Linked DNA regions of Pontibacter liquoris. The protein of the gene in region 2 interacts with the protein of the main gene of each other region in a pairwise test. Links are inferred from orthologs where the notes say so. Each region holds a gene or a part of one and is shown on either strand. Other genes may lie near its edges.

The links.
Region 1: the proteins of LWL52_RS13935 (region 2) and def interact in binary tests that used the Escherichia coli proteins (3 or more experiments, as listed by UniProt). The link is inferred for Pontibacter liquoris from one-to-one orthologs.

What each region holds. Positions count from the first base shown.
Region 1 is NZ_JALEBG010000002.1:399,774-402,940, reverse strand. Bases 73-2,910 are described here. They hold def (peptide deformylase), read right to left. Parts: upstream 1,858-2,910; coding sequence 1,288-1,857; downstream 73-1,287. Other genes in these bases: LWL52_RS15035 (TonB-dependent receptor domain-containing protein), read right to left, coding at 2,491-2,910; ruvX (Holliday junction resolvase RuvX), read right to left, coding at 1,854-2,270; LWL52_RS15050 (VOC family protein), read left to right, coding at 689-1,039; LWL52_RS15055 (tetratricopeptide repeat protein), read left to right, coding at 73-591. In the rest of the region: more of LWL52_RS15055, read left to right, coding at 1-72; more of LWL52_RS15035, read right to left, coding at 2,911-3,167. UniProt on the Escherichia coli protein: Removes the formyl group from the N-terminal Met of newly synthesized proteins. Requires at least a dipeptide for an efficient rate of reaction. N-terminal L-methionine is a prerequisite for activity but the enzyme has broad specificity at other positions.
Region 2 is NZ_JALEBG010000002.1:140,032-143,187, reverse strand. Bases 235-3,061 are described here. They hold LWL52_RS13935 (aspartate-semialdehyde dehydrogenase), read right to left. Parts: upstream 2,230-3,061; coding sequence 1,240-2,229; downstream 235-1,239. Other genes in these bases: LWL52_RS13930 (ChbG/HpnK family deacetylase), read left to right, coding at 3,008-3,061; LWL52_RS20680 (ChbG/HpnK family deacetylase), read left to right, coding at 2,658-3,061; LWL52_RS13940 (FG-GAP repeat domain-containing protein), read right to left, coding at 235-901. Also shown: more of LWL52_RS13940, read right to left, coding at 11-234; more of LWL52_RS20680, read left to right, coding at 3,062-3,065; more of LWL52_RS13930, read left to right, coding at 3,062-3,156.

The DNA.
Region 1 (3,167 bases), 260 kb from region 2 along the record:
GCTTATGCACTCCAGCTTTATAAGCAGCAGCAAACTGAAGCCGCTGTCACTGAGTTTGAGAAGGTAATAGCACTAAATCCGAGACACAAAGACGGCATGTACATTTTGGCGGTAATCAACTTTGACCTTGGCAACAAAGAGAAAGCAGTTGACCTTCTGCAAGCTTGCGTTAGACTGCGTGACAGAGACGCAGCTAATCTGTTAAAGGAGCAGTTACAACAGAAGATTGCCTTAGCTGATACAATGCACTTTGAAGATGTGGATTTAGAGCCCAAAGTAGTGGCAAACGCTGTTTCTGAAGATATATTAGACGGCAAAGGTTTGAATAAGAAAATTGAAAAGGCCATACTCCGTGAGCTTAAGAAGTCAAAGGTGCTACGAAAGCAGTTTGAGGCGGGGACCATGCTCCCCCTGTCCTTATACTTCGGCAAGGACGGAAAGCTTAATGCAGAAATATTAGGGCCTAAAAGAAGTGCAGCCTCTCAACAAGAGATAACAGAAGTGTTCAATAGGGCTGTCCAGATTATTCCTGGCAGACATGAAGGGAAAGAAGTTGTTGTTTGGGGCTTGACGCTACCTGTTACCATGTAAAATAACTTCATTCAACACGGCACAGGCTCCATACTTCGGCTGCGCCTCACTCACCTCATGTACCAGCACGTTGTGCGTCATTTTTAAAGCTCTTATAATGAAATTTTTATCTCTTGAGCCATTTGTTCCATCAGGAAGCAATTATGAAAGCTCTAAACAACTTTTCCAGGAATTAGGATTTAAAATAAATTGGGATGCTGGAGATTACACAGGTTTTGAAAGAGACGGCTGCAAATTCATATTGCAGAACTACAACAACAGAGAGTTTGCAGAAAATTTTATGGTAAGTATAAGAATAGATGATGCAGAGGAATTTTATAAGGAAGTAAAAGAAAAACGATTGGAAGAAAAGTTTGCGGTTCGGGTTGCAAAACCTACTGTACAACCCTATGGTAAAGAAGTAAATATCATTGATATTGCCGGAGTATGCTGGCATTTTGTTGAATAAAACGTCGCATACATCCGCTTTAAAAAATAAGGGCTGAAGAGTATCTGCTGAACAAATCAACTTTATTGAACAGCAGGAAGGAAGTAAAGCTTAAATTTGTTAAATACCCTTAGTCCTTAAAGCTGTAAATCGTTACTCATACTTAACACAAAGCAGCTCGCAAGCCCCTGCAAGTATAAAACCCAAACCGCCTGCCACAAAATCTGTAGCAGGCGGTTTGGGTATAAGTATAAATCAGAAGTATACGCCTAGCGCTTTTTGGCTAGCGACGGGAACTTCATCTTGTAGTCGGCATCTACTTCGCCTTTGGTGATTTTAGCCAGCTTGTTTTTGATCAGGCGCTTCTTCAGGCCGTTCAGGTGGTCGGTAAACAGGATGCCTTCCACGTGGTCGTACTCGTGCTGGATCACGCGGGCGTTCATGCCATCGTAGGTGTCTTCGTGTTCGTTCCATTCCTCGTCAAAGTAGCGGATCACGATGCGCTCGGGGCGGTACACCACCTCCCGCACGCCGGGGATGCTCAGGCAGCCTTCCTCAAAGCCCCATTCCTCGCCATCCTCTTCAATGATCTCGGGGTTGATAAATGCCTTTTTCACGCCTTTGCCCTGGTCTTTGTCATCCATCATCGGCTCAGAGTCGATCACGAACAGGCGGATGCTCTTGCTGATCTGCGGGGCAGCCAGCCCTACGCCGTGGGCGTGGTACATGGTGGTATACATGTCTTCTACCAGTTCCTTCAGGTTCGGGAAATCCCGGGCGATATCTGCTGCTGGTTCCTTTAAAACAGGATCGCCGTAAGCGGTAATCGGATAAATCATATAGCTCTGCTTTCTAAATACGATTGTAAAATAAGGGCGGCACTCACCCTGTCTACGGTGCTTTTGTCCTGGCGGGCCTTCTTTTTCAAGCCGCCTGCCAGCATAGCCTGTTGCGCCATTTTAGAGGTAAACCGCTCGTCCACGGTATGCACCGGCATTCCCGGAAATTCCTTCTGCAGCTTGCGCACAAAGCCAATTACGTGCGGCGTAGAATCGGTTGCCTCGTTGGCCAGGTTGCGGGGCATGCCCACTACAAAAGCATCTACGGGCTCGCGCTGCACATACGCCTTTAAAAAGGTTAACACATCTTTGGCATGAACGGTTTCTAGCGGGTTGGCAATTAACTGCAGGGTGTCGGTAGCAGCCAGGCCCACGCGTTTGTTTCCATAATCTATTGCCAGTATTCTGCCCATGTTGCCCGAAGCGTTTAAACTGCAAAGATAGGTATTTAATTGCGGATTGCTTGTTTATGGGTTAGGGGATGTTGTGAAAAGCGCTGAAGACGTATTTTGCTTTAACCTACTTCCGGTAACGGCAGCAACGCAGCGGCACCTGTACTTACTTCCTGGTAGCCTATACACCCACGCTGGCAGCAGAACTGCCAGGATCCTGTTTACAAAGCTGCGCTGTGCCTTATAGCTTAAACTGCAAGGTAACATAGTAATTGCGGGCATCCGAGGGTATGATGCCGGGGCCAGGGTAGCCAGTGGCGCGGCGCGTGAAGTAGCGGTTGTCAGTCAGGTTGCTGATACCTGTCTCCAAAGTAAAGCGCTTGTAGGTGTAGCTGCCCGAGAGGTCCATCACCCAGTAAGCGGGTATCTCACCTACCACTGCCGAAGGGTCGAAGGTGGCGGCATTGTCTTCACTGTTCTGGGCATCGGTGTACTGCCGGGCCGTGTACGAATACTGGTAGGCCAGCTTCAGGTTGTGGCGTTTAAAAGAGAGGCCCAGCTTGGCAATTACCGGCGGTGCCAGCTCTACCTGGTTGCCGTCGATGGCTTTGTCGGGGCTGCTATACTTTGTATTTACGAGTGTGATGTTGGAGAAAGCCGAGAGGCTGGTCGGGTGCTCCTGGCCATAGTATAGCTTCAGCAGGTCGGCCTCCACAAAGGTTTCCAGCCCAATATTGCGCGAGTCGCCTACGTTGGTGCGGATCCGGTTGGTGGTGCCCGGTATGTTTTTAAAGTTGATGCGGTCCTGGTAGGCCAGGTAAAAAAGGCTGGCGTCATACGTCACCGTGCCGCTGAAATTCCCACGGAAGCCCAGGTCGGCGCTGTAGCCGCTTTCATCCTGCAGGTTCTGGTCCACAA
Region 2 (3,156 bases):
CTGTACCGTGTTAGATACAGATTTTCTTCTTTTCAAGATAGTTAATTAAGCCTTCAATTCTTTTGCTGTCATTTCTGCCGTCAGACTTCATTTGTTTTAAAATAGCTATCCTCCAGTCAAGGTAATCTTGGTAACGGCAGGTTTTATCAACAAACTCACCATTTTCAAAGCCTACAACCTTTATGCTGTCTAATAGGAAGGAGTTAAAAACCTTAAAGTGGTTTGGCATGTTGAAATGGAAGTTGTTGGCTCCTTTGACATGAGCTATTTCATCATATTTTTGATGTATTCTCTCTCGTACTTCATCGGTTAGAAAGAACTCTGGGCCTTCAACATGCTCAGTTCCTTCATAACCAGAATCCAGTAATTCGGGCACTCCGTCGCCATCTATGTCCACTATTACCAAGTAGTCATTCCAATTTTGGTAAGCAAGCTTGAAGTTATCTTTGCTATATGTTTTGGCAGACTGGTTTAAATAGACATCAGTGCCATAGACATCTTCCTGTCCGAATAATACAGTTAGGTCTTTCCTGCCATCATTGTTAAAGTCCACGAATGAGAACGTGTGGGGCGGAAAGTCGCTGCTATCCTTTTCCTGCCATAATGGGTTGAAGTCCCCATTCTCTATCGTCCAGATAACTGTACCTAAAAACCTGTTTCCGCTTATGTATTGGGTAAGATATAAGTTGTCGCTGATAGTGTCTGTAGAAAGCACCTTATTGGTTTTAGAGCCAATAAGAGAGGAGTTAGAAAGGCTGTTTACTAAATCAAAACCATGCATGCTCTCGTCCATCTTAACGAGCACAGACTTTTCGGCTGAAATTTCTGTTTCATCTGTTGTCGTGCTGCAGCTCTGAAACGCAAGAAGGAGCACTAACCCTATGACTGGAATGAGCTTCATAGATTATGATTTGTATCTAACTATAGTATAACAGTCACTATGACGGTTATCTGCATTATGTGTGTAAGTGGTAAAGCCAGTTGAGAACAGCTATACCAGCTTTATACTACATCAAGATAGTAATATATTCTGATTAGTTAGTATTTGAAGCCAAGATAATCACGCACTAGTATACCATGACAGGTAAGTATAACGAAGAGGATTTGCTGCTCTCCACCAATAAAAAAACGGGGACTAAGAAGTCCCCGTCAGTCAGCCTCCGTACTAGGAAGTCCGGAAAAGCAATAGTATCGAAAAAAGTCTTGTGTCTTACGTCTTGATACTTGTGTCTCGAAAACCTACACCAATCCGTTCTTTGCAAGGTACTCGGCAATCTGTACGGCGTTGGTCGCAGCGCCTTTGCGCAGATTATCGGCCACAATCCACATGTTCACGGTGCGGGGCTGGGTTTCGTCCAAGCGTACGCGGCCAACAAATACCTCGTCTTTGCCGTGGGCATCTTTGGGCATCGGGTACATCAGCTTCAGCACGTCGTCCACTACTTTCACGCCTTCTGTTTCCTCAAGGATGCGGTATACTTCGTCCAGCGTAAAGTCTTTTTCAAACTCCACGTTTACTGACTCGGAGTGGCCGCCCATTACCGGAATGCGCACTGCTGTAGCCGTTACCTTGATTGAGTCGTCGCCCATGATCTTTTTGGTTTCCAGGATCATCTTCATCTCCTCTTTAGTGTAGCCGTTCTCCTGGAACACGTCGATGTGCGGCAGCACGTTCAAATCGATCTGGTACGGATACGCCATGTCGCCGGGGCGGCCTGCACGCTCGTTCATCAGCTGGTCTACGGCCGCTTTGCCCGTGCCCGTTACCGACTGGTAGGTGCTCACCACAATACGCTTTATCTTCAGCTCCTGGTGCAGCCTGTTCAGGGCCACCACCATCTGGATGGTAGAGCAGTTCGGGTTGGCAATGATCTTATCGGCTTTGGTCAGTTCTTTGGCGTTTATTTCGGGCACCACCAGCTTTTTGGTCGGGTCCATGCGCCAGGCCGAGGAGTTGTCCACTACCACCGTGCCTACTTCGGCAAACTTCGGAGCCCACTCCGTAGAGGTGCTGCCGCCGGCCGAGAAAATGGCAATTTGCGGGGCAGCCGCAATCGCGTCCTGCATCCCGATAACCTTTATCTGTTTACCCTTAAACGCCATCTGTTTACCAACAGATCTCTCAGAAGCAACCAACATCAACTCTGTTACCGGGAAGTCGCGCTCCGCCAGTACTTTCAAAATTTCGCCGCCTACCAATCCGGTGGCGCCTACTACTGCTACTTTCATTTAGGGTATGTGTTTAATTGTTTAATGGCTGATTGTTAAACTATTGTTTTCAACGCTTCATTTTAATCCGGCTGTTTAGCTAACCGACTAGGCGCCTGTAAAAGTTCTACACCGTTGACAAGCAGTCTATACTTCGCTATTTGGGCAAGTGGTTGCTGCTGAAGGCTTGGTCAGCTCTTTTTGCAGGTACAGGCAAGCGCCAGGCATGCGGATGCAATTTCGAAAGTTTTCAGCAAAATTCAGACTGTCCGATAATTTTTACAAAAGTATAGCGGCTGTTTTGCAGGCAGGCGGTTTCGCCTGAAGCCACCTTAGCCGGGCACCAACCTCTTTCTAGAATGTCCGTAACTGAAAATATTCCTGTTGTGTCCTGAAATTGTTTATATTTCTGAAGTATAAACGGTTGTCCCCCTTTAACTTACTGCATTATGCTCAGATCACTGCCTTTGCTCTTTATACTCCTGTTTGCGGGCTGTATGCTTGCCGGTCCGGAAGCCAGCGCACAGAAGAAAAAGACAAACACCCGCACCGCTGTGCCGCAGGAACAGACGTACGCCGAAAAGCTGGGCTGGAAGAAAGGCGACCGCGTCGTGATCCTGCACATCGACGATGCCGGCATGTCGTATGATTCGAACCTGGGCGCGATCCGGGCATTGGAAGAGGGCGTGGCAAGCTCGGTGAGTGTGATGATGACCTGCCCCTGGGTGCCGGGCTTTGTGCATTACCTGCAGCAGCACCCAACCGTAGATGCCGGGCTGCACCTGACGCTCACCTCCGAGTGGCGCGATTACCGCTGGGGCCGCTGGTGGGCAAGCCCGCCGCTCCCGGCCTGGTAGATCCGGAAGGCGCCCTATGGCCGGAGGTGAGCCAGGTGGTGCAACATGCGTCTGCCGATGAAGTGGAGCAGGAGATCCGGGCACAACTGGA